One region of the Streptomyces sp. NPDC047061 genome, then DNA from elsewhere that is predicted to be linked to it. Evidence: riboswitches for the same ligand, from Rfam matches in the RefSeq annotation. Region 1 holds a riboswitch; the other holds the start of a gene.

The links. Region 1 has a riboswitch for cyclic di-AMP ahead of ABZ887_RS04390 (transglycosylase SLT domain-containing protein). Riboswitches for the same ligand answer to the same signal wherever they lie in the genome.
Positions count from the first base shown of each region.
Region 2: another riboswitch for cyclic di-AMP. It lies ahead of ABZ887_RS44245 (M23 family metallopeptidase); the one in region 1 lies ahead of ABZ887_RS04390 (transglycosylase SLT domain-containing protein).

Region 1 covers NZ_JBEYVI010000002.1:215,725-230,063, forward strand. The annotation lists gene ABZ887_RS04375 (FAD-dependent oxidoreductase) at 1-1,149, shown strand, start outside; gene ABZ887_RS04380 (hypothetical protein) at 1,167-1,520, opposite strand; gene ABZ887_RS04385 (HAD family hydrolase) at 1,669-2,475, shown strand; gene ABZ887_RS04390 (transglycosylase SLT domain-containing protein) at 2,496-2,984, opposite strand; cyclic di-AMP (ydaO/yuaA leader) riboswitch at 2,989-3,185, opposite strand; gene ABZ887_RS04395 (polyprenyl synthetase family protein) at 4,130-5,140, shown strand; gene ABZ887_RS04400 (CHRD domain-containing protein) at 5,259-6,203, shown strand; gene ABZ887_RS04405 (DUF2092 domain-containing protein) at 6,498-7,757, shown strand; gene ABZ887_RS04410 (ABC transporter ATP-binding protein) at 7,816-8,907, shown strand; gene ABZ887_RS04415 (ABC transporter permease) at 8,894-9,784, shown strand; gene ABZ887_RS04420 (tetratricopeptide repeat protein) at 9,995-11,191, shown strand; gene ABZ887_RS04425 (VOC family protein) at 11,242-11,706, opposite strand; gene rarD (EamA family transporter RarD) at 11,738-12,703, opposite strand; gene ABZ887_RS04435 (SDR family oxidoreductase) at 12,867-13,718, opposite strand; gene ABZ887_RS04440 (helix-turn-helix domain-containing protein) at 13,907-14,245, shown strand; gene ABZ887_RS04445 (2-oxoacid:ferredoxin oxidoreductase subunit beta) at 14,286-14,339, opposite strand, start outside.
Region 2 covers NZ_JBEYVI010000051.1:54,077-68,415, forward strand. The annotation lists gene ABZ887_RS44235 (pitrilysin family protein) at 1-851, shown strand, start outside; gene ABZ887_RS44240 (pitrilysin family protein) at 848-2,236, shown strand; cyclic di-AMP (ydaO/yuaA leader) riboswitch at 2,428-2,591, shown strand; gene ABZ887_RS44245 (M23 family metallopeptidase) at 2,604-3,359, shown strand; gene ABZ887_RS44250 (GntR family transcriptional regulator) at 3,685-4,380, shown strand; gene ABZ887_RS44255 (HPr family phosphocarrier protein) at 4,695-4,976, opposite strand; gene ABZ887_RS44260 (GNAT family N-acetyltransferase) at 5,153-7,996, shown strand; gene ABZ887_RS44265 (DUF5998 family protein) at 8,130-8,717, shown strand; gene ABZ887_RS44270 (nucleotide pyrophosphatase/phosphodiesterase family protein) at 8,714-9,910, shown strand; gene ABZ887_RS44275 (thymidine kinase) at 9,953-10,600, shown strand; gene ABZ887_RS44280 (hypothetical protein) at 10,747-11,055, opposite strand; gene ABZ887_RS44285 (transposase) at 11,258-12,379, shown strand; gene ABZ887_RS44290 (helix-turn-helix domain-containing protein) at 12,401-14,339, opposite strand, start outside.

The DNA.
Region 1 (14,339 bases):
GTCAGCTGGCGCGACCACATGCCGGCCGGGATGATCCTGAAGTCCACCCCGGCCGCCTCCAGTCTGGACTGCCCGCAACGCGGGCACACCCTCGCCGACTACTGCGACGCGGCGGGCATCCGCCGGCTGGTCACGGACGAGGACACCATCCCGGTGGAGACCTTCATCGGCTACGGCGAGTGGTTCCAGCGGAAACTGGTGCCCGAGCTGGAGCGGGTACGGGTGGTCTCCGTGGACCGGCACAAGGCCGAGAACAAGGCCGAGAACAAGGTCGAAAGCAAGGCCGAGCGGAAGGCCGAAGGCCCGGCCGGCTTCGAACTGAAGCTGGACTCGGGGGAGTCGTTCACGGCCCGCGCGGTCGTCGTCGCCACCGGCCTGTCCGGGCTCGCCCGCCTGCCCGCCGAGCTCGCCGGGGCGGGCGCGGACGGACCCGCGGGGCCGGTCTCGCACAGCTCCCAGCACCACGACCTGACGCGCTTCTCCGGCAAGGAGCTGATCGTCGTCGGTGCCGGGCAGTCCGCGCTGGAGACGGCGGCCCTCGCCGCCGAGGCGGGCGCCCAGGTACGGGTGGTCTCACGAGGACGCGGCAGGGTCGCCTTCGGCGCGCCGCCCTGGCAGCAGCCGAGGCTGCGTCCCGAGTCGCCGTTCGGCCGGGCCTGGTCCCTGTGGGCGCTCAGCTACTACCCGCACCCCTACCGTTACCTCCCGGCACAGGCTCGCCACTACCTGGTCCGCCGGGTGCTCGGCCCGCTCGGCGCCTGGTGGCTGCGCGACCGCTTCGAGGGCAAGGTCCAGGTCCGCGAGGTCGCCGCCGTGACCGGCGTCGACACCTCGGACGGCGCCCCGGTCCTCACCGTCCGTACCCACGAAGGCGGCACCGAGCGCCTCACCGCCGACCACGTCATAGCCGCCACCGGCTACCACGTGGACATCGCAGCGATGGACTTCCTCGGCCCCGGGCTGTGTACCCGCGTCGCGGTCAGCCGCGGTGCCCCGAGACTCGGCGCCGGATACGTCTCCTCCGTGCCCGGCCTCTACTTCACAGGGCTCCCGGCGGCGGCGTCCTACGGCCCGGTCATGCGGTTCGTGTGCGGCACGGAGTTCGCCTCACCGCGCCTGGCCGGCCACCTGGCGGCGGCCCACGCCTGACACCCCGGGCCGGACCGTCACCCGGCCCCGAGGGCCGACGCGAACCCCGGGCTCGCCGAACGTGCGCGCTCGCCGAACGTGCGCGCCCGCCGGACATGCGTGCCCGCCGGACGCCCGCGCCGGCCGGACATACGCGTCGGCCGCACGCACGTGTCGCCGAAATGCCGCCCCAACAGCTCGCGCCCCGCGTCCAGTTCGGCGGCGTCGCCGTCCCCGTCGAACCAGAGTCCGAGCCGCCGGACAACCTCGGCGCACAGTGCCCCGCCGACCGGGTCCTCGGGGCGTCTTTCGGCCTCGTACCGGCTCTCCGTGTTGTCGTCGATCGCCACATATGGTCCGCGGCCGTCGTCGTCCACCCGCCCGCCCGTCACCGCCGGCACCCCGTCGGATCAGTGCGACCGGCTCAGCGAAAACGTAACGCCCGCCACCGACGACGGCCCCATCACGGAGGCGGCGGGCGCCACTTGAGGCCGAAACGAGCAGTGAGTCCCAGGGGCGTGCTGTCCGTATTCTCTGATCATGGTCGCACCCTCCCCGTACTCACTGATCGCCACCGACCTGGACGGCACGCTGCTGCGCGACGACGACACCCTCTCGGAACGGTCGCTCGCCGCGCTCGCGCGGGCCGGCCGGGCGGGTGCCCGGCATCTCGTGGTGACCGGCCGCCCCGCGCCGAGAGTGCGCCCGCTCCTCGACGACCTGGGCTGCACGGGACTCGCGGTCTGCGGGCAGGGCGCGCAGGTGTACGACGCCGGCGCGGACCGGCTGCTGTGGTCGGTCACCCTGGACCGGGAACTGGCGGAGACCGCGCTCGGCAAGATCGAGGCCGAGGTGGGCCAGGTGTACGCGGCGGTCGACCAGGACGGCGTGGACGGGCTCACGCTCATCGAGCCGGGCTATCTGATGCCCCACCCCACGCTGCCCGCGCTGCGCGTCGCCCGCCGTGACGACCTGTGGTGCGCGCCCATCAGCAAGGTGCTGCTGCGCCACCACACCCTGTCCGACGACGAACTGGCGGCGACCGCCCGCTCGGTGGTCGGTTCGCTGGCGACGGTCACGATGTCGGGGCCGGGGACCGTCGAACTCCAGCCCTGCGGGGTGACCAAGGCGACCGGGCTCGCGCTGGCCGCCGGCCATCTGGGGCTGAGCCCCGGACAGGCCATCGCCTTCGGGGACATGCCCAACGACATCCCGATGTTCGAGTGGGCGGCCCACGGGGTGGCGATGGCCAACGCGCACCCCGAACTCAAGGCGCTGGCCGACGAGATCACCGCGTCGAACGAGGACGACGGCATCGCCGTCGTCCTCGAAAGACTCTTCGACTGACGCGCGGGACGTCGGTCGGGTCAGTACGCGCCGTGGACGTTGTCGATCGAGCCGTACCGCGCGGCGGCGTAGTTGCAGGCGGCGGTGATGTTCGCGACCGGGTCGTAGATGTCGAACGACGTGCCGTCCACGTGGTAGGCCTTGAACGTCGGGTCGATGACCTGGAGCAGGCCCTTGGACGGGATGCCCTTGGCCGCGTTGGAGTCCCAGAGGTTGATGGCCCGCGGGTTGCCGGAGGACTCCCGCATCAGGTTGCGGTAGATGCCGTTGTAGGTGCCCGGGATGCGCTTCTCCCGCATGATCGCGAGCGACTCGCGGATCCAGCCGTCGAGGTTGTTCGGGTACCCGGCGAGGGTGGTCGAGGCCGTCGTGGTGGAGGACCCGGCGGCGGAGGCGGCGGTCGCCCCGATGAGCGGGAGGGCGAGAACGGCGGCGCCGGTACCGGCGACGACGAGCGTGCGGATGATGCGGTTACGGCGGGGAGTGCGGTGCTGGGCGGCAGCAGACATGGCGTTTTCCTCTCCGTCGCCTGCGAGGTGAGCTGTCGGGTTCGGGCCCGGGGAGTGCCCGGCCGCACCGCCCGAAGGTGATGCGACTTAACCCCTAGCCGTTCCGGAGCGACGTCCGTCCGCTGACGTCGGCCGCCCGGTCCGGCGACTTACCTGGATCCCCCGCTCCTGCCGTGCGAATGAACTCGTCGATGGGTTACGACGGGCGGCGGCAGGATTCGGCGTCCGCCCGGCGAGCGGGAACGTATGCGAGGGCACATGTCAGGAACAAGTACCTGATGCGCACAACACACCGATTGACCTTTTACTGAGGTGTATGGGGTACTTGATCCTTTGCGTTTGCCAACCCTCAACTGGCCTGCGGGCGAAGGGGAAGGAGGGGCGTGGCGGGCCTTGCGTCACTCGGGCCCGCGTGACCTACTTCACGAAAGAGCAATAACGGCAAATCGGGCACCAGGGATTCCTGGAATCCACCTTTTTCCTGGTTCGACGGAAAGGCGGCACGCTTCCATTCGCGTGGATTGCCCGACCTGGAGGTGGTGGAATGGGTGCTAATGCAGTGATTTCAATGATTAGTCCGAATTGTCTGATTAGGTACTTCTCTGGCGCGCCCTCCGTCAACCTCGGCGGCTCCCGGTGCGTGTGCGTGTGCGTGCCACTGACCCGCCCGGGGTGGGAAGTTGGGCGCGCGCGTGAAGGAATGTGGCTCGAGGGATGCGGAGGCCGCCGTGCGTGGTCGCGTGAAGGAAGGGTGCGCAGGTGTGCACGAGGCGCCGCCGTTCGGGCGCCGGGTGTCCCCGGCGGGGCCGGCGGGTCGCGGGTGGGGTGCGCCCGGGCAGGTGACTTCGGCCGGGGGAGCCGGGGCCGTTTCCGGGCGCTGCTCAGGTGGAAGGTCTGCCGCCGGTGGGGGACACGGCATGTATCCCGGTTCGGGACAAGCGCCCGCACTTCCTGTTAAGTCAGTGGATGTCAGGTCGTATCGGCTGATCAAAAACATAACGGTCGTGATCCGATAGCGCCCGGGGTGTAACCGTGGGCGCTATCGGTGATCGAAACCCGACCGGATACGCTGACTTGAGTGAGGGCAGCGACCTATCGACAAACCGCGTAATCGCCAGTAGACACCAGCAGACAGGAGACCCCTCGTGACCGTCGTCGGGCCGTTCGGGCTGAGCGTGCGGGACCAGGCTCTGGAAGCCGATGTCCAGGCCGGATTGACGGCTGTCGAGGAAGGCTTGCTAGAAGCCACCAAGAGCGAGGTCCCGTTCATCACGGAGGCCGCGCAGCACCTCGTGCGGGCCGGAGGCAAGCGGTTCCGCCCGCTGCTGGTGATGCTCGCCGCGCAGTTCGGCGACCCCTACGCGCCCGGTGTCGTGCCGTCGGCCGTCGTCGTCGAGCTCACCCACCTGGCCACGCTGTACCACGACGACGTCATGGACGAGGCGGCCGTACGACGCGGTGTCGACAGCGCCAACACCCGCTGGGGCAACTCGCTCGCGGTCCTCACCGGCGACTTCCTCTTCGCCCGCGCCTCCCAGATCCTCGCCGACCTCGGCCCCGAGGCGGTCCGGGTCCAGGCCCTCGCGTTCGAACGGCTGGTGACCGGTCAGATCCTGGAGACGGCCGGTCCGTCGGACGGCCGTGACCCGGTCGACCACTACCTCGACGTGCTCAGCGGCAAGACCGGCTCGCTGGTCGCCGTCTCCTGCCGCTTCGGCGCGATGCTGTCCGGTGCCGACGAGACGGTCGTCGACGTCCTCACCCAGTACGGCGAACGGCTCGGAGTCGCCTTCCAGCTCGCCGACGACGTCCTGGACATCGCCTCCGACTCCCACGAGTCCGGGAAGACCCCGGGGACCGACCTCCGCGAGGGCGTGCCCACACTTCCGGTGCTGCGGCTGCGGGAGCTGGCCGCCCGGTCGGGGCTGGCCGAGGACGTCGCCCTGTGCGAGCTGCTGGACTCCGACCTCACGGACGACGCACGGCACGCGGAGGCCCTGGCGGCGCTGCGTGCGCATCCGGCTCTGGAGCTGGCCCGCCGGGACGCGGTCCGGTACGCGGAGGAGGCGCGGGCCGCGCTGGCTCCGCTGCCGGAGTGCGACCCGAAGGCCGCGCTGGTGGAGCTGTGCGACGCGGTGGTGCACCGAGCCGGATGATCCGGCGTGTGACCCAGGTCACATAATTGGACTGAGTCCAATCCAGGACGGGTTCCGTACTCCTCCCCAGAAGCCGACGCAGGGGGCGTCGGCTGACACAGGGGGAGAAAACGGAATCATGGTCATCGACGCATCGCGCCGCAAGAGCCTCGTCGCCGCAGCCATCACCGTCACCGTCACCGCTCTCGGCGGTGCCGCCGTCCCGGCATCCGCCGCCGCCAGCCAAAGCTCCGCCGCCAGCCACGGCTCCGCCGCCTCCGTGGTCCTCGCCGCCAGTCTGCGCGGTGCCAACGAGGTCCCCGTCGCCGGTGGGCCCGCCGTCGGGGACAAGGACGGCGCCGCGCTGGAGTTCATCCAGGTCAAGAGGGACAAGGTGACCGTCGCCGTGACCTGGCGCGGCACCGCCAAGCCCACCGACCTGCACATCCACCAGGGCGCCAAGGGCACCAACGGCGGCGTCAAGATCGACTTCGGGAAGCTGCTGAAGAAGGCCAAGGCCCACAGCGTCACCGGCAGTGTCAAGGTCACCGACAAGGCCCTGCTCAAGCAGCTCACCACCGACCCCGGAGCCTTCTACGCCAACCTGCACACCGCGGAGTTCCCCGGCGGAGCCCTCCGCGGCCAGTTGCACGCCGTCACCACCGTCTCCGACCTCAGGGCCGGCGGCTTCCAGGCCTCCGTCGTCACCGGCAAGCAGATCTACCAGTGCAAGCCCGCCGACGGCGGCGGCTATGCCTTCGCCCAGCGGGACGTCAGCGCCAAGCTCGGCGGGGGCATCCGCCACTCCTTCGTCGCGCCGAACTCCGGCACCCCGCAGTGGGTCGCACCCGACGGCAGTGCGGTCACCGGATCCGTCCTGACCAAGACGGCGAACGGCACCGGCAACATCCCGGAACTGGACCTCAAGACCACCCGGTCCGGCAAGAAGCACGGGCTGCTCGCCCACACCGGCGAGATCCTGCGCCTCAACACCGTGGGCGGCGTCGCCCCGGCCGGCTCCTGCACCCCGGGTGCCGTCGTCGGTGTCCCCTACTCGGCGGACTACGTGTTCGTGCAGCACTGAGCGGATCCGGCAACGGTCCCAGCAGCGGACACGGCCCGTGAAGTGACCGGATGCGACCGTGACAGGAGGCGCCTTCGCCGCACGACCCCTACGGGTCGGGGAAGGCGCCTCCACCCCTGTGTCATACCGCAGGTGTACGCGGAGTTGGCTCCGTGGTCTGACGCTTCTCCGCCCCCGATTTGGTGAGATGGAAACCACGGAAATCACCACCACTCACCGATTCGGGTGAGAATGGCGGCTCAGGGTGGGACACGTGCGAGGACGGCCGCCGCCGACGACGGAGGTAGGGCACACATGGCACCGTACGAATCCGACGACAGCACGGGGGCCGCGCAGGCCGAGGACGAGCTGCGCGCCGAGTTGCGCGCCGAGCGGCGGCGCAAGGCCGCACGCTACGTCGTCCCGGTCGCGGTGGTGGGCGTGGCCGCGGCCACGATCGGCCTGGTCCCGGCACTTGCCGACTCCGGCGACCCCGACCTGCCGAAGATCACCGCGCAGGAGCTCATAAACAAGATCGCCAAGTCGGACGTGCAGCAGCTGTCCGGCACCGTCAAGATCAGCACCGACCTCGGCCTGCCCGACCTCGGCGGTCTGGAGAGCAGCCTGCTGTCCGGGGCGACGCAGGGCGGCGACGGCTCGTCGGCCGACCCGACGAGCAAGCTCACCGAGCTGGCCTCCGGCACGCACACCCTGCGGGTGGCCGCCGACGGCCCCGAGAAGCAGAAGGTGTCGGTGCTGGAGAGCGGCGCCGAGTACAGCCTCATCCACAACGGCACCGACGTGTGGGGCTACGACAGCAAGTCCAACGAGGTCTACCACTCCACCGCCGCCGACTCCGGCAAGGCCGAGCAGCACGAAACCCCGGCCACGCCCAAGGACTTCGCCGACGAGGTCCTCAAGTCGGTCGACGACACCACGTCGGTGACGGTCGACGGCACCGCCCAGGTGGCCGGCCGCGACGCCTACCGCCTGGTCATCAAGCCCAAGCAGTCCGGTACGACGGTCGGCGCGATCAGCATCGCGGTGGACGCCAAGACCGGTACGCCGCTGAAGTTCACGCTCACCCCGTCGAGCGGCGGCGCGGCCGTGGTCGACGCCGGCTACACCCAGGTCAGCTTCGCGAAGCCGGCCGCCTCCACCTTCGACTTCACCCCGCCCAAGGGCGCCAAGGTCACCGAGGGCGACAAGGCCGGCAAGACCGGCAAAGACAGCGGCACCGACGGGTGGGACAAGGGCGGCAAGGCCTCCGAGACGCCCGGCGGCGGCTCAGCCAAGGACCTCGACAAGTCCGGCTTCGACGTCCTCGGCAAGGGCTGGAACTCCATAGCCGTCCTCGACACCGGCAGCAAGGGCGGACTGCCCACCGGCTCCGCCTCCGGCGGCGGCGACCTGAGCGGCTTCCTCGGCTCGCTCGGCGACTCCGTCTCCGGCAAGTTCGGCAAGGGCACCGTCTTCTCCACCCGGCTCATCAACGCCCTGATCACGGACGACGGCAAGGTGTACGTCGGCGCCGTGGACAAGGCGGCGCTGCTGAAGGCGGCGAACGCGGGCTAGTCCGGGCCGGCACAGGTGCGGTGAGTAGCCTTTGCCGCACGACGAATCGAGGGAGCCGATGGACCGACCGCCCGCCACGGAACGGGAGCCGGACGACCGGGAGGCCCCGGAGGCCTCGGGAGTCCGGGGGGACCGGGGGGACCGGGCGGACCGGGCGGGCCGGGGAGATCTCGGGGACCCTGGGGACCCCGGGAACCCCGGGGACCGCGCCCCGGTGGGAGCGGGTGTCATCGTCACCCGCGGCCTCACCAAGCGCTACCGCGGCGGGCAGCTCGCCGTGGACGGTCTCGACCTGACCGTCCCCGCGGGCAGCGTCTTCGGCTTCCTCGGCCCGAACGGCTCCGGCAAGACCACCACCATCCGCATGCTGATGGGCCTGATCGCGCCCACCTCGGGCACGGCCCGCGTCCTCGGCCACCCGATGCCGCGCGCCTCCCGTGTCGTACTGCCCCAGGTCGGCGCCCTCATCGAGGGCCCGGCCCTGTACGGCTTCCTCTCCGGTCGCGACAACCTGCTCCGGTACGACGCCGCCGACCCGGCCGCCGACCCCCGCACCCGGCGCGCCCGCGTCGAGGCCGCGCTGGAGAGGGTGGGCCTCGCGGCCGCCGCGGCGAAGAAGGCGAAGGCCTACTCCCTCGGCATGAAGCAGCGCCTGGGCCTGGCCGCCGCGCTGCTCCAGCCCCGCAGGCTGCTGGTCCTGGACGAGCCGACCAACGGCCTCGACCCGCAGGGCATGCGGGAGATCCGCGCCCTGGTCCGGGAGCTGGCCGGGGACGGCACGACCGTGTTCCTCTCCTCCCACCTGCTCGACGAGATCGAGCAGGTCTGCACCCACGCGGCCGTGATGGCGCAGGGCCGGCTGATCTCCCAGGGCGCGGTGGCCGACCTGGTGGCCGGGGCCCGCGGCCGGCTCGTGGTGACCACCCCGGACCCCGGGGAGGCGGCCCGGGTGCTCAAGGAACAGGGCGTCGCGGACGTCGTCGTGGCCGAGGACCGGGTGACCGGCGAGCCGCCCGAGCGCGACCTCGCCGAGGTGAACGCGGCGCTCGTCACGGCGGGCGTCCGGGTCCGCGGCTTCACCGTGGAACGGGCCTCGCTGGAGGACGCGTTCGTGGCACTGACCGGAGAGGGCTTCGATGTCGCAGGCTGACCTGGCCGTCGTCGAGACAGCGGCCGTGCGGCCGAACCCGCTGTGGAGCCTCGGTCTGCTGCGCAGCGAACTCGTCACCACGTTCCGGCGCTGGCGCACCCTCGCGCTGCTCGGCGTGCTGGCGGCGGTGCCGATCCTCGTCGGCGTCTCCGTCAGGATCGAGACGCGGGGCGGCGGGCAGGTCGGCCGCGGCGGCGGCGGCGAGGGCCCGGCCTTCATCGCCCAGGTCACCAACAACGGACTGTTCCTGGTGTTCACGGCGCTGGCGGCGACCCTCCCGTTCTTCCTTCCCATGGCCGTCGGAGTGGTGGCCGGGGACGCGGTCGCGGGCGAGGCCGACGCGGGCACCCTGCGCTATCTGCTGGTCGCCCCGGCGGGCCGCACCCGTCTCCTGCTCGCCAAGTACGCGACGACGATGGCCTTCTGCCTGGTCGCCACCCTGGTGGTGGCCGCCTCCGCGCTCGCCGTCGGCGCGCTCCTCTTCCCGCTCGGCGACCTGACGACGATCTCCGGCACCCGGATATCCTTCGCCGACGGCCTCGGCCGCGCCCTGCTGATCGCCCTGGTGGTCGCCCTGTCCCTGGCCGGCATCGCCGCGCTCGGCCTGTTCGTGTCCACCCTCACCAACAGCGGCATCGCGGCGATGGCGACGACCGTGGGCCTGCTCATCACGGTCCAGATCCTCGACCAGATCCCCCAGCTGCACGCGCTCCAGCCGTACTTCTTCTCCCACTACTGGCTGTCCTTCGCCGACCTGATGCGCGACCCCGTCTACTGGGACGACCTGGCCAAGAACCTGGAGCTGCAGGCCCTGTACACGGCGGTGTTCGGTTCGGCGGCCTGGGCGCGGTTCACGACGAGGGACATCACCGCCTAGCCCCGCGGGGCCCGGGCGGGATACGTCCGTTCGCACACGTTCGTACGTCCGTACGGTCCGGATCCGCCGTGCCCCGCCGGGCGTCCCTTCCTGGTGCGAGGCTGTGACGTCGCGGTGACGTGGGAGCCGTGCCGAGCGTCGAGACTGGACCGTACGCACGAGTACGACCGGACGCACGACCGGACGGTGACGCCGGGGGAATGAGGGCCGATGTCCCGACTCAGCCGCGAGGAGAAGCGGGAAGTCCAGCACGAGGGGCACCTGGTACCGGTCGACGTCCGGGTGGCCGGCGCGACCGCGTCCGTGGACGGTGTACCGCTGCTCACGGGCCCCGGTGAGGAACCCCAGCAGGCGGTCCTCAACCACCTCCAGCGCCTCGCCCGCGCCGCCGGCCGCCCGGTCCTCGCCACCGTCCACGACACCCGCATCGGCTACGTCGTCCCCCTCCAGGTGGACCTGGACGGCTCCAGCAGCTTCACCGGCGACCCGGTACGGCTGGCCGCACCAGCGACCGAGCCGACGGGACAAGCCGCACGGAAGGAACCCGTGCGGAAGGAAAACGCGCCGAAGGAACCCGCGTCGGAGGCGGCGCCGGCGTTCCCCCTGCGGGCGGTGTCGCAGCCGCCCGCCGCCCCGCCGGCTCCGTCCGTACGGCCGGCCCCGCCCCTGCCGCCCGCGCCGGGCACCGTCCAGCCGCCCACCGGCGTCTTCGGCCCGCCGCCCGTGATGAGCACCCCGGCCCCTGCCCTTGCCCCGGCTCCGGCCCTTGCGCCGCCCCCGGCCCCCGAGAAGGCCCCCGTCATCGCCCTCGTGCCCGAAGAGCCGTCGGCCGACCGGGACCTCGACCTCCGGTTCACCCCGACACCCACCCCCGCCCGCGGGTTCGACGCGGTCGCCGAGGAGGTGCTCGGCGACGAGCCCGTGACGCTGACGGCGGAAGGTGCCGCGCTGCTCACCGAGCCGGTGTCGCGGATCAACGAGGCCGTCCGGACGGGCCGTATCGAAGCGGCGGCCGAGCTCGCGGAGCACACCGTCGCCGAGGCCGCCGCGGTCCTCGGCGACGGCCACACCGAGGTGCTGCACCTGGGCGAGCTGACCGCGTACATCTCCTACCTGGCGGGCGACCCGGAGCGGGCCTTCCGGCTCTCCCTCGACCTGGCCGGGCAGCACCGGCACGCGCGGGACGGCGAGGCGGCGTACGGGAACGTGCGGAGCGCCGCGACCGCCTGGCGCGCGGTGCGCGACCCCGAGCACGGGCTGCGCCTCGGCCGCGAGCTGATCGACCTGTGGTCGCAGCTCACCGCCGAGGACGGCCCGGCGGCCGACGACATCGAGGAACTGGAGTCGGCCCGCGCCCGGATGGGCCGCCTCACCGAACGCGCCCGCCGGGCCGCCCAGAACGCCTGAGCGCCGACGTCACCGCACCGGCGTCACCGCGCCGGCTCGCCGCGCCGGCGTCACTGCACGCAGAACTCGTTGCCCTCCGGGTCGGCCATCACGGTCCACGCGCCGGAGGGCTCGGAGACGTGCCGCACCACGGTCGCGCCCAGCGCCTCCAGGCGTGCCACCTCGTCCGCCCGCTTCCCGTCCCCGGCGTGCAGGTCGATGTGGAGCCGGTTCTTGCCGGACTTCGCCTCCGGCACCCGCTGGAACAGCAGCCGCCGCCCCAGCCCCGTCCCGCGTTCCTCGTCGTACGGATCGTCCGGGTGCCGTACGGCGATCAGGTCACGGAAGGCGGCACGGCCGTGGTACTCCAGGGTGGCCGCGCCCGGCAGCGCGCCCACTTCCAGCAGTCGTGCCACGAACGCGCTGTTGTCCTCGGTCACGTAGTGCAGCGCGGCGGCCCAGAAGTCGGCCTGCGCGTGCGGGTCGCGGGCGTCGACGACGAGCTTCCAGTGCAGGGGTGCGGGCGTCTGCGTCATGTCGCCCACTTATAGCCGACGGCTCTGACAGTCACACCTGGCTTGCCGGAGTCTCGGTGACCGGGGCCGCCGGCCGTGGTACATGCGCCTCCGCGAGCGCCCGTGCGCCCCGGTGGGCGGCGCGCAGCGCGTCCCAGGTGAGCAGGGCGAGGGCGAGCCAGACCAGGGCGAAGCCGGCCCACCGCTCGGCGGGCATCGCCTCGTGGAAGTAGAGGATGCCGAGCAGGAACTGGAAGACCGGCGCCAGGTACTGCAGCAGGCCGAGCGTGGAGAGCGGGACGCGGATCGCCGCGGCGCCGAAGCAGACCAGGGGGACGGCGGTGACGATGCCGGTGGAGGCCAGCAGGGCCGCGTGCCCGGCGCCGTCGTCGACGAAGCTGGACCCGCCGTGGCCTGCCAGCCACAGCAGATAGCCGAGCGCGGGCAGGAACTGGATGGCGGTCTCCGCGGCGAGCGACTCGATGCCGCCGAGGTTGACCTTCTTCTTGACGAGCCCGTAGGTGGCGAAGGAGAAGGCGAGGACGAGGGAGATCCACGGCGGCTGCCCGTAGCCCACGGTCAGAACCACGACGGCGGCGAGACCGACGCCCACCGCCGCCCACTGCACGGGCCGCAGCCGTTCCTTCAGCAGCAGCACGCCCATCGCGATGGTGACGAGGGGGTTGATGAAGTAGCCGAGCGAGGCCTCGACGACGTGCCCGGCGTTCACGGACCAGATGTAGACGCCCCAGTTGACGGTGATCACGGCGGCGGCGACCGTCACCAGGGCCAGCCGGCGCGGCTGCCGCAGCAGCTCACCGGCCCAGGCCCAGCGCCGTACGAAGACGAGTGCGACGGCGACGAAGACGAGGGACCACACCATCCGGTGGGCCAGGATCTCCACCGACCCGGCGGGCTTAAGCAGCGGCCAGAAGAGGGGGACCAGCCCCCACATCCCGTAGGCCGCGAAGCCGTTCACCAGTCCTGTCCGCCGCTCACCCTTCGATATGTCGGCCACCGACCCTCCTCACGCCCAGTTTCCTCAGCACACCGGGACGAAGGTAGCGCCGAGCGCCCCCGTCTGTCATGGCCGTATCGGCATACGGTCATGACGGACCGGGGGCACCGTCTTCCGGAGGGCTTTACCGGAGGGTTTTGCTGGAGGGCTTTACCCGAGGGCTTTACTTGAGCGCCGCGGTGATCGCCTCGGAGATCGGGGAGGTCGGGCGGCCGGCCAGGCGGGAGAGGTCGCCCGAGTCGACGACCAGCTCGCCCTTGGCGATCGACGCGTCGACGTCGACCAGGATCGCGGCGAACATCTCCGGCACGCCCGCGCCGGTGAGGATGCCCTGGAGCGCCTCGCCGGGCACGGAGTTGTAGGCGATCTCCTTGCCGGTCTGCTTCGAGACCTCGGCCGCGTACTCGGCGAAGCTCCAGGCGACGTCGCCGCCCAGCTCGTATGTCTGGTTCTCGTGGCCCTCGCCGGTCAGCACGGCGACCGCGGCGGCCGCGTAGTCGGCGCGGGAGGCCGAGGAGACCCGGCCCTCGCCGGCGGCCGTGACGACGGCGTCGTGCGCGAGGACCGGGGCGAGGTTCTCGGTGTAGTTCTCGTGGTACCAGCCGTTGCGCAGCAGGGTGTACGGCAGGCCGGAGGCGAGCAGCACCTCCTCGGTGGCACGGTGGTCGTCCACCAGCGAGGCGTGCAGGCTGCCCGGGGCGCTGGTGTACGCCAGCAGGGCCACGCCGGCCGCCTTGGCGGCGTCGATGACGACCTTGTGCTGCGCCGGGCGGCCCTTGTCGAACTCGTTGCCGGAGATCAGCAGGACCTTGTCGCCGGCGGCGAAGAGGCCGTCGAAGGTCTCGGGGGCGTTGTAGTCCGCGACGGCGATTCGCACGCCCGCGGCGGCGAAGTCGGCGGCCTTGGCCTCGTCACGCACGACGGCGGTGATCTGCTCGGCCGGGACCTTCTCCAGCAGCTGCGTCACGACGTGACGGCCCAGGTGTCCGGTGGCTCCGGTGACAACGATGCTCATGGTCTGCGATCTCCTTGTGGGGTTCCGATGCCACTAACCCTAGGAGGTGCGCTAACCCTGAGAAAGTACCCACTTTGAAGTAAGGTACTGGCATGCCCGTAAGTGCCTCCGAAGTCCGAGCAGAAGTCCGAGCAGAAGTCGAAGCCGAAGCCGCACCGAAGGCCGGGACGTACGTCGTCGGCGTGGAGATGTGCCCGTACCGCCTGGTGCTGGAGCACGTCACCAGCCGCTGGGGCGTCCTGGTGCTGATCCAGCTCCTCGACCGCCCGCACCGCTTCAGCGAACTGCGCCGCGCGATCGGCCGGGTCAGCGAGAAGATGCTCACCCAGACCCTGCAGACCCTGGAACGCGACGGCCTCGTCCACCGGGACGCCAAGCCCGTCATCCCGCCCCGCGTCGACTACTCCCTCACCGACCTCGGCCGCGAGGCCGCCCAGCAGGTGCGGGACCTGGCGCTGTGGACCGAGCGGCGCATGGCGGACGTCGAGCGGGCCCGGACCGCGTACGACGACGCGAAGCGCGCCTGAGGCCCGGGCCCCACTCGTCACCGCTCGCGACTTCCGGGGGTCAGCCCACGACCGTCCAGGTGTCCCCGCCGGCCAGCAGCGCCGCCAGGTCGCC
Region 2 (14,339 bases), on a different contig from region 1:
CGGCCACCCTGGAGGACGCGCGCGCGTTCTTCCGCACCTACTACGCGCCCAACAACGCGGTCCTGTCGGTCGTCGGCGACATCGACCCGGAGCAGACCCTCGCCTGGGTCGAGAGGTACTTCGGCTCCATCCCGGCGCACGACGGCAAGCCGACTCCGCGCGACGGCTCGCTGCCCGACATCATGGGCGGGCAGCTGCGCGAGGTCGTCGTGGAGGAGGTCCCGGCGCGGGCGCTGATGGCCGCCTACCGGCTCCCGGAGGACGGCACGCGCGTGTCCGACGCGGCCGACCTGGCGCTCACCGTCCTCGGCGGCGGCGAGTCCTCCCGCCTCTACAACCGCCTGGTACGTCGCGACCGTACGGCCGTCGCCGCCGGCTTCGGCCTGCTGCGGCTGGCCGGGGCGCCCTCCCTGGGCTGGCTCGACGTGAAGACCTCCGGTGACGTCGAGGTGCCGGTCATCGAGACCGCCATCGACGAGGAGCTCGCCCGGTTCGCCGAGGAGGGCCCGACGCCCGAGGAAATGGAGCGCGCCCAGGCCCAGTTGGAGCGCGAGTGGCTGGACCGGCTGGGCACCGTCGCGGGCCGCGCGGACGAACTGTGCCGCTTCGCCGTCCTGTTCGGCGACCCGCAGCTCGCCCTGACCGCCGTCCAGCGCGTCCTGACGGTCACCGCCGAGGAGGTCCAGGAGGTGGCCAAGGCCCGGCTGCGTCCCGACAACCGCGCGGTGCTCGTCTACGAGCCGCTGTCCGCGGAGTCCGCCGAGCACACCCAGGAGGCGGGCCGCGGCGAGGACCCCGAGCAGGAAGCCACCGTAGAGGCCGGCAACGAGAACGAGGAGACGGCCAAGTGACCGAGCTCGCCACCATGGACTTCCACCCCCAGCCACAGCCGGGCGAGGCCAAGCCCTGGGCCTTCCCCGCCCCGGAGCGCGGCACCCTGGACAACGGCCTGACCGTGCTGCGCTGCCACCGCCCGGGCCAGCAGGTCGTCGCCGTCGAGGTGCTCCTGGACGCGCCCCTGGACGCCGAGCCGGCCGGCCTGGACGGCGTCGCCACCATCATGGCGCGCGCCTTCTCCGAGGGCACCGACAAGCACTCCGCCGAGGAGTACGCCGCCGAGCTGGAGCGGGCCGGCGCCACCCTCGACGCGCACGCCGACCACCCCGGCGTCCGGATCAGCCTGGAGGTCCCGGCCTCCCGGCTCGCCAAGGGCCTCGGGCTGCTGTCCGACGCGCTCAGGGCGCCCGCCTTCGCCGACAGCGAGGTCGAGCGGCTGGTCCGCAACCGCCTCGACGAGATCCCGCACGAGCTGGCCAACCCCAGCCGCCGGGCCGCCAAGCAGCTCTACAAGGAGCTCTTCCCGGCCACCGCGCGGATCTCCCGCCCGCGCCAGGGCACCGAGGACACCGTCGAGAAGATCGACGCGGCCGCCGTCCGCGCCTTCTACGACCGGCACGTGCGCCCGGCCACGGCCACCGCGGTCGTCGTCGGCGACCTGACCGGCATCGACCTGGACGAGCTGCTCGGCGAGACCCTGGGCGCCTGGCGGGCCGCCACCGGGCAGCCCCGCCCGGTCCCGTCCGTGACCGCCGACGACACCGGCCGGGTCGTCATCGTGGACCGCCCGGGCGCCGTCCAGACCCAGTTGCTCATCGGCCGCGTCGGTTCCGACCGGCACGACCGTGTCTGGCCCGCCCAGGTGCTCGGCACCTACTGCCTGGGCGGCACCCTCACCTCCCGCCTGGACCGCGTCCTGCGCGAGGAGAAGGGCTACACCTACGGCGTCCGCTCCTTCGGGCAGGTCCTGCGGTCCGCCCCGGACGGCACCGGTGTCTCGATGCTCGCCATCAGCGGCTCCGTGGACACCCCGAACACCGGCCCGGCCCTGTCGGACCTGTGGACGGTGCTGCGCACGCTCGCCGCCGACGGCCTCACGGACGCCGAGCGCGACGTGGCCGTGCAGAACCTCGTCGGGGTGGCGCCGCTCAAGTACGAGACGGCGGCGGCCGTCGCGGGCACCCTGGCCGACCAGGTCGAGCAGTACCTGCCCGACGACTTCCAGGCCACGCTGTACCGGCAACTGGCCGCCACCGGCACCGTGGAGGCCACCGCGGCGGTCGTGAACGCCTTCCCGGTGGACCGCCTGGTGACCGTCCTCGTCGGGGACGCGGCGCAGATCAAGGAGCCCGTCGAGGCCCTCGGCATCGGCGAAGTCACGGTCGTCGCCGCGGAGTAGGGAACAGGCGGCTGAAGAGCCCTGGTGACCGCCGGGTCATCAGGGCTCTCGCATGTCCGAATTGAGGTGGAGGTTGCCTGTCTGCCCTGTGGGATGCGCTACAAAAACCGCGTTCCGTTTGGGCGGGGGGAGAGCGGCCTCGTAGGTTCTTCCGGGCTGTCCGTCAGGCACCGCGCCGCATCCGCGGCACCGGACAGTCATCGCCGAGTCCCCGCATGGCGCGAGCCAGGGGAGCCGGGGACCCACGCAGTCCCTGGGGTGAATCGGGCGCCCGCGCGTGTCGCGAGGGGGCCCGTAGGAGACCTTCCTGCTCCGAACCCGTCAGCTAACCCGGTAGGCGAGAGGGAAGGAAAGGACCAGCCTCTACATGGCGTTCATGTGCGCCTCCGGGAAGCACCGTCGTCCCGGCCGGGTGAAGCGCACCACCGCGCAGGCCGCCGGTATCGCGGCCCTCACCACCACCGGTGTCATCGGCACCGTCTCCGCCGCCCCGGCGCTCGCCGCCGAGAACTCCGTCGAGCAGACCGGCCTCACCCCGGTCATCACGCTCAGCGACTCGGTCGTCGAGCAGATCGACGCCCAGGCCGCGGCGCAGCAGGCCGCCGCCGACCGCAAGGCCGCCGAGGAGGCCGCCCGCAAGGAGGCCGCCGCCGAGGCCAAGAAGGAGCACGAGGCCGAGGTGCGGGCGGCCCGCGCGGCCGAGCGCAAGCGCCTCAACACCTTCGTCGCGCCGATCAGCGACTCCTACGTCTCCACCGGCTACAAGACCGGCGGCTCCCTGTGGTCCTCCGGCGCCCACACGGGCATCGACTTCCACGCCGCCGGCGGCACGGTCGTGCACGCCGTCGGCACCGGCACGGTCGTCTCCACCGGCTGGGGCGGGGCGTACGGCAACGAGATCGTCATCAAGATGGCCGACGGCATGTACACCCAGTACGGCCACCTCTCCTCCATCGGCGTCTCGGTGGGCCAGAAGGTCACCCCCGGCCAGCAGATCGGCCTCTCCGGTTCGACCGGCAACACCACCGGCCCGCACCTTCACTTCGAGGCCCGCACCACCCCGGACTACGGCTCCGACGTCGACCCGGTCGCCTACCTCCGCAAGCACGGCGTGAACGTCTGAGGGAGCTGGACGCGGGTCCGGCGCCGAGACCGACGGACCGAGCGCGCTTTGCCGGGTGCGGGTGCGTCGTGGCTGGTCGCGCAGTTCCCCGCGCCCCTTTCAGGGGCGTCACGCGCAGCGCCCCTTCAGGGGCGGCGACGACAACCCGTGAGATCTTCCGGAGCCCCGGCCCCTGTGCCGGGGCTTTCGTCGTTTTCGTGCACCCGGTGTCCAAAATATATCCCTGGATTCCGGCCCGCCGTCGGAAATTCCGGCTCATTGCAATAGAGTCACGGAACGGGCGCCACTTGGAGGCGTTTCACGGGGATTAAGGCGGAGGTCGGTCATGCGTATTCCGGCGCACTCGGTATGCACGGCGATCCGGGACGACATCGTCGCGGGTGTCTACGAGCGCGGCAGCCGGCTCACCGAGGAACTCCTGGCCCGCCGCTACGGGGTCTCGCGCGTCCCCGTCCGTGAGGCCCTGCGCACCCTGGAGGCCGAGGGCTTCGTCGTGACGCGCCGGCACGCGGGCGCGTGCGTCGCCGAACCGACCGAACAGGAGGCCGCCGACCTGCTGGAGATGCGCATGCTCCTGGAACCGCTCGGCGCCTCCAGGGCCGCCCAGCGCCGCACCGAGGCCCACCTCAAGGTGCTGCGCGGACTGGTGCGGCTGGGGCAGGAGCGGGCCAGGCGGGGGAACAGCGAGGACCTGCGCTCCCTGGGCGGCTGGTTCCACGAGACCCTTGCGCAGGCCTCCGGCAGCCACGCCCTGACCTCGACGCTCACCCAGCTGCGGCACAAGATCGCCTGGATGTACAGCGTCGAGACGCCCGCCAACCCGGTGGAGTCCTGGACGGAGCACGGCGCCATCGTGGACGCGGTGGCGCGCGGCGACGCCGAGCGCGCCCGGGCGATCACGGCGCTGCACACCGAGCGCTCGACGGTCTCCCACCGGCTGCGGTTCTCCGGCGCCACCGAACGGGCGAACGGTGTGAGGACTTCGCAACACCCCGTAAACATGTCGGGCCTGCGGCATTAACACGCGCACCGTATACAAAGAGATGTTATTCGGCGGGGTCTGTTTTCGCTGCCCTAATTCACGCGCGCCGGGAATTCGCCGTCGCGCTTCTTTCGTGCGCCCGTGGTAAAGCCGGGCGCCGGGGCCTCGCAAACTCCGGGACGGGGCCGTCGTAAAGCCGTGTGCGGCCCTGTTGTGAAGTCATGTGCGCCTGTCATGGAATTGCGGCACATGACGGGTGGCGCGGTACGGGCTCCAGGGCTCAGGGGGAAACGGCGGGGCCGCGCCGCCCCCTGGGGGAGTGGCGCGGCCCCGGACGTGCGGGCGCCGGGCGCTCAGACGGTCTCGGGGAGCTCCTCGAGACCCTCGGCGACCAGCTTGGCCAGGCGGTCGAGTGCGGCGTCCGCGCCCTCGGCCTCGGTGGCGAGGACGATCTCCTCGCCACCCTGGGCGCCCAGCCCCAGGACAGCCAGCATGGAGGCCGCGTTGACGGGGTTGCCCCCGGCCTTGGCGATCGTGACCGGGACGCCTGCGGCCGTGGCGGCTCGGACGAAGATGGAAGCGGGGCGGGCGTGGAGGCCCTCGGCCCAGCCGACGTTGACGCGGCGCTCAGCCATGTGATGCTGCCCTTCGGTGTTCAGGGTTGTCTAGACCAGTTTCCCACATCGTGAAGCATGCCCGGAGGGGACGTGAGCCCCTCCGGGTGTGTCGTCGGACCGCGGCCTCGGCCCGACTTCCGTCCTCCACAGACTGCCTCGCGCCGTTGTCGGACGCGAGCCGTACTCTGGGGCCCATGCAGACCCCGGCGGACCCGCAGGACCGGCACGAGTACCCGTCCCACTGGGAGGCTGACGTGGTGCTGCGCGACGGGGGTACCGCGCGCATCCGGCCCATCACCGTTGATGACGCCGAGCGACTGGTCAGCTTCTACGAGCAGGTGTCGGACGAGTCGAAGTACTACCGCTTCTTCGCGCCCTACCCCAGGCTCTCCGCCAAGGACGTCCACCGCTTCACGCACCACGACTTTGTGGACAGGGTGGGACTCGCGGCCACCATCGGCGGCGAGTTCATCGCAACCGTACGCTATGACCGCATTGGCCCCGACGGGACGCCCGCCTCGGCACCCGCCGACGAGGCCGAGGTCGCCTTCCTCGTCCAGGACGCCCACCAGGGGCGCGGCGTCGCCTCCGCCCTCCTCGAGCACATCGCGGCCGTCGCGCGCGAGCGCGGGATCCGCCGCTTCGCGGCCGAGGTGCTGCCCGCCAACTCCAAGATGATCAAGGTGTTCACGGACGCCGGCTACACCCAGCAGCGCAGCTTCGAGGACGGCGTCGTCCGCCTGGAGTTCGACCTGGAACCCACGGACCGCTCCCTCGCCGTGCAGCGCGCCCGCGAGCAGCGCGCGGAGGCCCGCTCGGTACGACGGCTGCTCGCGCCCGGCTCCGTGGCCGTGATCGGGGTCGGCCGCGCGCCCGGCGGGGTCGGCCGCAGCGTCCTCGGCAACCTCCGGGACGCCGGTTTCACCGGCCGCCTGCATGCCGTGAACCAGGCCTTCCCGGACGACCTCAAGGAGATCGACGGGGTGCCCGCGCACCGCTCGGTGCGGGACATCGACGGCCCTGTCGACCTCGCGGTGGTCGCCGTACCCGCCGAGCACGTGCCCGAGGTCGTCACCGAGTGCGGCGAGCACGGCGTCCAGGGGCTCGTCGTCCTCGCCGCCGGGTACGCGGAGAGCGGCCCCGACGGCCGGGAGCGCCAGCGCGCCCTCGTCCGCCAGGCGCGCACGTACGGCATGCGCATCATCGGCCCCAACGCCTTCGGGATCATCAACACCGCGGACGACGTCCGGCTGAACGCCTCCCTCGCCCCCGAGATGCCCCGCCCCGGCCGCATCGGCCTGTTCGCCCAGTCCGGCGCCATCGGCATCGCCCTGCTGTCCCGGCTGCACCGGCGCGGCGGCGGCGTCACCGGGACCACGGGCGTCTCCACCTTCGTCTCCTCCGGCAACCGCGCGGACGTCTCCGGCAACGACGTCCTCCAGTACTGGTACGACGACCCCGAGACCGACGTCGTCCTCATGTACCTGGAGTCCATCGGCAACCCGCGCAAGTTCACGCGCCTCGCCCGGCGGACGGGGGCGGCGAAGCCGCTGGTCGTGGTGCAGGGCGCGGGGGCGCCGCCGGGCCACGCGGTACGGGCGACGCGGCTGCCGCACGCCACGGTGTCCGCGCTGCTGCGGCAGGCCGGGGTGATCCGCGTCGACACCATCACCGAGCTGGTCGACGCGGGGCTGCTGCTCGCACGCCAGCCGCTGCCGGCCGGACCACGGGTGGCGATCCTCGGCAACTCGGAGTCGCTCGGGCTGCTGACCTACGACCGGTGCCTGGCCGAGGGGCTGCGGCCGGCCCGGCCACTGGACCTGACGACGCGGGCCACCGCCGGGGACTTCCACCGGGCGCTCGCGCAGGCGCTGGCGGACGAGTCGTGCGACGCGGTGGTCGTGACGGCGATTCCGACGATCGGGGAGGGAGCGGTCGGGGACGCGGAGCTGGCGGAGGCGCTGCGGTCGGCGGCCGAGGAGGTTCCGGGGAAGCCGGTGCTGGTGGTGCACGTGGAGCTCGGGGGGCTGGCGGAGGCGCTTTCGGCTGCGGGCCGTACCGCACCTACCGCGACTGCGACGGTACCCGGCACCGGTGGCGGTGCCCACCCGTTCCGCCCTGCGGAACGCCTGCGCACCGCGGTACCCGCGAAGCTTCCGGTCTCCCACCCCTACTCCCGTCTCATCCCCGCCTACCCCGCCGCCGAGCGGGCCGTGCGGGCGCTTGCCGAAGCGGTGAAGTACGGGCAGTGGCGGCGCGAGGCCGCCGATCCCGGGAAGGTGCCCGAGTTCGACGACATCGACGAGAGGAACGCCGCCCGGCTGATCGGCGCGCTGCTCGAACGCGGGGAGGGGCTCACCATCGGGGTCGAGGAGACCTGCCGGCTCCTCGGCAGGTACGGCATCGACGTGCACCGCGCGCTGCCCGCCCCCACCCCCGACGCCGCCGTCGCAGCCGCCCGTGCCCTCGGCTACCCCGTCGCCCTCAAGGCCACCGCTCCCCATCTGCGCCACCGCGCCGACCTGGGCGGAGTGCGGCTCGACCTGGCCGACGAGGAGCAACTGCGCCGGGCGTACGACGAGTTGAGCGAGCTGTACGGGACGCCCGAGGAGCTGCGGCCGGTGGTGCAGCGGATGGCGCCCCGGGGCGTGGACACCGTCGTACGGGCCGTGATCGACCCGGCCGCCGGGGCCGTGGTGTCCTTCGGCCTCGCGGGGGCCGCCTCGCAGCTGCTCGGGGACATGGCGCACCGGCTGGTTCCGGTCACCGACCGGGACGCCACCTCACTGGTGCGTTCGATCCGGACCGCGCCCCTGCTGTTCGGCTGGCGCGGTTCGGCGCCCGTCGACACGCCCGCCCTGGAGGAGCTGCTGCTCAGGGTCTCCCGGCTGGTCGACGATCACCCCGAGGTCGTCGCGGTCACCCTGGAACCGGTCGTGGTCGCCCGGCAGGGCGTGAGCGTCCTGGGGGCCACCGTCCGTCTCGCGCCACCGCCGGTCCGTGACGATCTGGGCCCGCGCACGCTGCCCGCCTACTGACCGCCGGCCGACCGGGACGAACGCCCGCACCCCTCGGCGGTGTTCGACGCGGCCGCGCGTGACGGCGGTGGCGCCGGACGCCGCCGCGCGCGACTGGCCCGGGTCCCCTTGCCCACGGATTAGGATGGACGCCATGGCCAAGACCAGTACGACGACCCAGGGGCTGCGCGTCGCGATCGAGCGCAGCGGCTACTACCCGGCCCTTGTGGCCGAGGCGGTGGAGGCCGCCATCGGTGGCGAGCCGATCCGGTCGTACCTGGTCCACCAGGAGACGACGTTCGACCAGAACGAGGTGCGGCGGCATGTGACCGTGCTCGTCCTCACCGGCAACCGCTTCATCGTCAGCCACACCGACGAGCAGGCCGCCGACACCACCTCCCCGACGCCGTACGCCACCACCTCGACCGAGTCGGTCAAGCTCGGCCGGATCTCGTCGGTCGTGGTCAGCCGGGTCGTGGCCAACCCGGAGCAGTACACGCCGGGCACCCTGCCCCGTGAGATCGTGCTGACCATCGGCTGGGGCGCCGTCTCCCGCATCGACCTGGAGCCCGCCGCCTGCGGCGACCCCAACTGCGAGGCCGACCACGGCTACACCGGCAACTCCACGGCGGACGATCTCAGCCTGCGGGTCAGCGAGGCCGGGGACGGCCCGGAGACGGTGCGCCAGGCGCTCGCCTTCGCCCAGGCCATCTCCGAAGCGACCGCGGACGTCACCCGCTGATGGCGTACGCCGCCTGGGACCATCCGGAACCCCTCGCCCTCGACTCCGCGCCGCTCCCCGAGTACGGCAGCGGTTCCCTCGCCGACCTGCTGCCCACCCTGGCCGCGGGCATGGCCGTACCCGGCATGACCGCGTCGATCACGGAGCTGACGCCCGCCGACCGCAACTGCGTCTTCCTGATCGACGGGCTCGGCTGGGAGCAGATCAAGGCGCACCCGGACGAGGCGCCCTACCTCACCGCCCTGCTCGGCAGCTCGCGCGGCGGCACCGGACGGCCGATCACCGCCGGCTACCCGGCCACCACCGCGACCTCCCTCGCCTCCGTCGGCACCGGCCTGCCGCCCGGCGCCCACGGCCTGCCCGGCTACACGGTCCGCAATCCGCAGACCCGGGAGCTGATGAACCAGCTGCGCTGGCAGCCCTGGACCGACCCGGTCGCCTGGCAGCCGTACCCCACGGTCTTCCAGCTCGCCCAGGACGCGGGGGTGCACTCCGCGCAGGTGTCCTCCCCGCACTTCGAGCACACCCCGCTCACCAAGGTCGCGCTCAGCGGCGGAACGTTTCACGGGCGGCTGACCGGCGAGGAGCGCATGGACCTGGCTGCGGAGCAACTCGCAGCCGGAGACCGCTCCCTGGTGTACACGTACTACGCCGAACTGGACGGCGCCGGGCACCGCTACGGCGTGGACTCCGACACCTGGCGCGGCCAGCTGATGCACGTCGACCGGCTCGTCCAGCGCCTCGCCGAGCAGCTCCCGCCGCGCAGCGCCCTGTACGTCACCGCCGACCACGGCATGGTCGACATCCCGTTCGACGAGCAGCACCGCATCGACTTCGACGAGGACTGGGAGCTGAAGGCGGGCGTCGCCCTGCTCGGCGGCGAGGGCCGGGCCCGGCACGTCTACGCGGTGCCCGGTGCCCAGAACGACGTCCTGACCTGCTGGCGCGAGGTGCTTGGCGAGCAGTTCTGGGTGGCCTCCCGGGACGAGGCGATCGCGGCCGGCTGGTTCGGCCCGTCGGCCCGGTTCGACGAGCGGGTGTACGAACGGATCGGCGACGTCGTCGCGGCCGCGCACGACGACGTCCTGATCATCGCCTCCGAGCGGGAGCCCAAGGAGTCGGCGATGGTCGGCAACCACGGCTCGATGACCCCCGCCGAGCAGCTCGTCCCGCTGCTCGAAGTACGCTCCTGACACCCCTGATCGCACAACTCACCGAAAGGTGCGCAACTCCCCATGCCCGAGCTGGTGTTCTTCTCCGGAACGATGGACTGCGGGAAGTCGACGCTGGCTCTGCAGATCGAGCACAACCGGTCGGCGCGCGGTCTCGTCGGCATGATCTTCAGCCGCGACGACCGCGCGGGCCACGGCAAGCTCTCCTCCCGCCTCGGCCTGGTCACGGACGCCGTGGAGGTCGAGGACGGCCAGGACCTTTACGCCTACCTGGTTGACCACCTCTCCCAGGGCGGCCGCGCGGACTACGTCATCGCCGACGAGGCGCAGTTCCTGGCGCCGGAGCAGATCGACCAGCTCGCGCGCGTGGTCGACGACCTGGGGCTGGACGTCTACGCGTTCGGCATCACCACCGACTTCCGCTCCAAGCTGTTCCCCGGCTCCCAGCGGCTGGTGGAGCTGGCCGACCGGGTCGAGGTGCTCCAGGTCGAGGCCCTGTGCTGGTGCGGCGCCCGCGCCACCCACAACGCCCGCACGGTCGACGGCGTCATGGTCGTCGAGGGCGCGCAGGTCGTCGTGGGCGACGTCAACCAGGCGGACACCATCGGCTACGAGGTCTTGTGCCGCCGCCATCACCGGCGCCGGATGACGGCGGCGTCGGCCCGTGCGGTGGCCCTGTCACCGGACGTGCTGCCGGTGTCCAGCACCTGACCGCTCGCGGTCAGAGGACGCGCCCTCCAGACACCGGCGGGGTTCCGGCCGCCGGGAGTGCTGAGAAGGCGTCACGACCTGACGGACCGCGGGTGCTGCCCCCTCGCGGGGACCCCGTCGAGGCCGCATCGTGGACCCACCGGCGGTCACTTACGTGACGTCGGTTCGGCGGAGTCGTCCTCGTCACTCGCCAGCGCGGTCGGCAGTGGTTCATGCCGGCACCGATGAGGACGCCCACGAGACGGTGGTCCTGGCGGAGCTTCTGCGACCACTGCGGCGAGACCGACGGCCACCGCGTTCAGGTGGCGATCGGGCTCGATCTGGTTCTCGAAGACCTCGGTATCCGGGAAGGACGACTCGTCGAGAAGGTGAACCAGGTTGTAGAGGTCGTGGTTGCCGAGGTTGAGAAGAGTGGCGGAGAGAAAGACCAGAGCATCCGCCCGGTCGGCGAGCAAGGCGGCCGCGGCGGCAAGTGTGGCCGGGCAACCGTCGTTGCTTCCAGGTGTGTGCCCGATCTACCTCCCGTCGCCGGGCGTGGGCGGCCAGTCTTGAGGCACAGCCACGGAGTTGGCGGACGGGGGAAACGTGAACGCACAGGTTGTCGCCAGTCACCGAATACGGTCGAACGCCCGGGACACCATTGATCCGGATGACGAGTTGAGCGCAGCGCTCTTCGCGTCGTTCCGCCGCAGTGATCAGCGGCTGAAGGCGCGGCACTATCTGAGCGGGTTGCTGGCGGCGAAGGGACGCAAGTCGATCCGGAACATCGCCGCATCCGTCGGCGGGCCCGCGGCCGAGCAGAGCCTGCACCACTTCATCAGCAGCTCCACCTGGGACTGGTCGCCCATCCGCGAGGCCCTCGCCGGCCACGTCACGCAGGCGCTGGCGCCACGCGCCTGGGTCGTACGGCCGCTGTTCATCGCGAAGGCGGGCGGGTACTCGGTCGGGGTGGAGCGGCAGTTCGCCCCGGGGCACGGACAGGTGCTCAACGGCCAGTTGGCCTTCGGGACCTGGGCCGCGGCCGAGGGGACCAGCGTTCCCCTCCAGTGGCGGCTACACCTTCCCGAGTCCTGGCTCGGAAACGCGAGCATGCGTCGCAGGGCGGAGATTCCCGACAGTGCCGAGGCGGAGACACCGGACGAGTGTGCGGCGGCCACGGCGCTGACCTTGCCGGACCGGTGGGGTGTGCCGAGGCGTCCCGTCGTGCTGGACACCCACGTGACGGGTCTCGGCGGGGTCGTCCGGCTCTTCGCCGAAGCGCGGATCCCCCTGCTCGTCCGGGTGACGGCGAGTACCCGGCTGACCGTGGCGGACCGCGCCATGCCCGGGTACCGCGCGGGAACGCTGCCGGCCGGCCGCATCATGGAGTCCGCGCGGGGCCTGCGCCGTCCGGTGGGCGCCGCCCCGGGGCCGGTGCGGGGCACCACGCTCGCGGCGGCGGTCCGGGTACGCCTGCCCCGGCCGGACTTCGGGCCCGAGCTGTCGCTGATCGGCGAGTGGCACGAACGCGGAAAGGCACCGACGGCGCTGTGGCTCGCGGCTCCGGTGACGGCACCGCTCGGTGATCTCGTGCGGTTGACCTGGCTTGCCCGGCGCGTTGCCCAGGACGAGAAGCAGATCGGCGAGCGGGTGGGTGTCCGTGACTTCGAGGGGCGCTCGTTCAGGGGCTGGCACCGCCACATGACCCTGGCCTCCGTCGCGCACGCGGTGTCGGTACTGGAGTCCGGGGCGGACGGGCCGGGCCGGCCGAGTCTTTGCGAGCTGCGGCCCTCCGCCTGACCTTCCTTGCGCCACCGACCCCTAGTCCGCCGCCCCATGCGGAGCCCGGCCGTCGGTGTTCCCCGCCGCCCCGGAACCCGCGTGCCGGTGCTGCAGGGTGTGCCGGGTGCGGTGCAGCCGCAGGGCGAGCTGGATCTCCAGTGCCCGCTGGGGATCCAGCCAGTCGGCTCCGAGGAGTTCGGCGATGCGCTCCAGCCGCCTGGACACCGTGTTGGGGTGGACATGCAGGCTCGCCGCCGCGCGTGTCGGGCTGGAGGAGGAGGCGAAATAGGCGTCGAGCGTCCGGGTGAGCTCGGTGAAGCGCTGTGTGTCGTAGTCCAGTACGGGGCCGATCACGGCCTCGATGTAGTCGCCGATGCCGTGGGTCTCGGAGAGCAGGACGCCGAGGAAGCCCATCTGCTGCGGGGTGGCGACGCCGCCGAGGTTGCCCAGTTCGGTGAGCGCTTCCAGGCAGCTGAGGGCCTCGCGGTGGGCCCGCGCCACGTGGTCCGGGCCCGACACCGGTCCGGCCGCCCCGACCGTGACGGGATGTCCGACGACCGGCGAGAGCTCCGCGGACACCGCGCCGGCCGCGGCGAGCGGGTCCTCGCCGGGGACCAGCAGCGTCACACAGCCGTCACGGAACTGCGTGAGCCCGGACATGCGATGGGCGTACGACGACGCCCATGCGGCGGCCCGGCCCTGCGGACCTCCCTCGGGCCGGGCCACCACCATCACATGCGGTTCCTCGATGGCGATGCCGAGCCGGCGGGCCTGCGTGATCAAGTGGCGGGGTTTCGGCCCGAGGTCGCTGAGCAGCTCCTCCAGCAGTTCGTCACGGATCTGGTCGTGAGCCACCGTCGAGGTGCGCTGCAGCAACAGGATGAGCGCGACCGCCCGGGCGGTGAGCTGGAGCAACCGCACTCCGAAGCCGTCCGTGAGCGGTTCGTCGGGGACCAGCAGAACGGTACCGAGGTTCTCGCCGCCGGCGGTGACGGGCGCGACCCAGCCGCCCTCGGACATGGGCACCGGGCAGCCGGCCGCATGGGCGTCGAAGGTCCACCTGAGCAGGTCCGCCTCGGCGAGTTCGGGCGGCGTACCGGTCACGACGACCTTTCGCCCGACGCAGTCCCTGACGACCATCGCCCCCGACAGGTCCCTGACCGCCGCTTCGGCGAGGGTCTGCGGGTCGCAGCCGCTGAGCACCAGGTCGATCAGCCGGATGTAGGCGGCCTCGACGCGTCGCTGCACGTCGAGACTGCTCCGGGCACGGGAGGTGTCCAGTTCCAGCTCGGTCACCTCGGCGCGGGTCTCCTCCAGCAGCCGCGCGCGTTCGATGGCGACCGCCGCGAGCTTGCCGAGCGAGCGCAGCAGGCTGATCTCGTCGGGTGAGAAGTGCCGCACCTTCCGGTCGGCGCCGTAGAGGGTGCCGAAGACCGTGGTGCCGTAGCCGAGCGGAACCGCCAGGATGGCGTGCAGGCCTTCGGCCCGTACGACGGCGTCGATCTCGGGGGAGTGCGGGATGTCCCTGTCGGGCAGGTAGTCGGGGCTCCAGGCGGGCGCCCCGCTCCGCTGCACGAGACCGCCGAGGCCGGAGTCGTCGGAGGTCTTCAGGCCCACGCTGCGGGAGGTGGTCTCGCCCTCCGCCGCGCGGATGACGGAGGTCCGGCCCCCGTCGTCCGTGTCGCGCAGTCCGACGTACGCCATGTCGAAGTTCAGCAGCCGCCGTGCCCGTCGGGCGATCTCGTGCAGGAGCGCGTCCATGCCGTGCACCAGGGTGAGGTCGTGGGCGGTGTCGACGAGCGCGGCGAGCCCGGCCTCCCGCTGCTGTGCGTGGCTGATCCGGGACTGGACGGACGAGGCCAGGCGGACGGCCTGGTCGAGTTCCGCGAGGGTGTCGTCGGAGACCTCCTCGTGCCGGGCGGCGCGCAGCAGTTCCACGAACCGTACGGCCGGCGCCCCCTCGGCGAGCAGTTCCAGC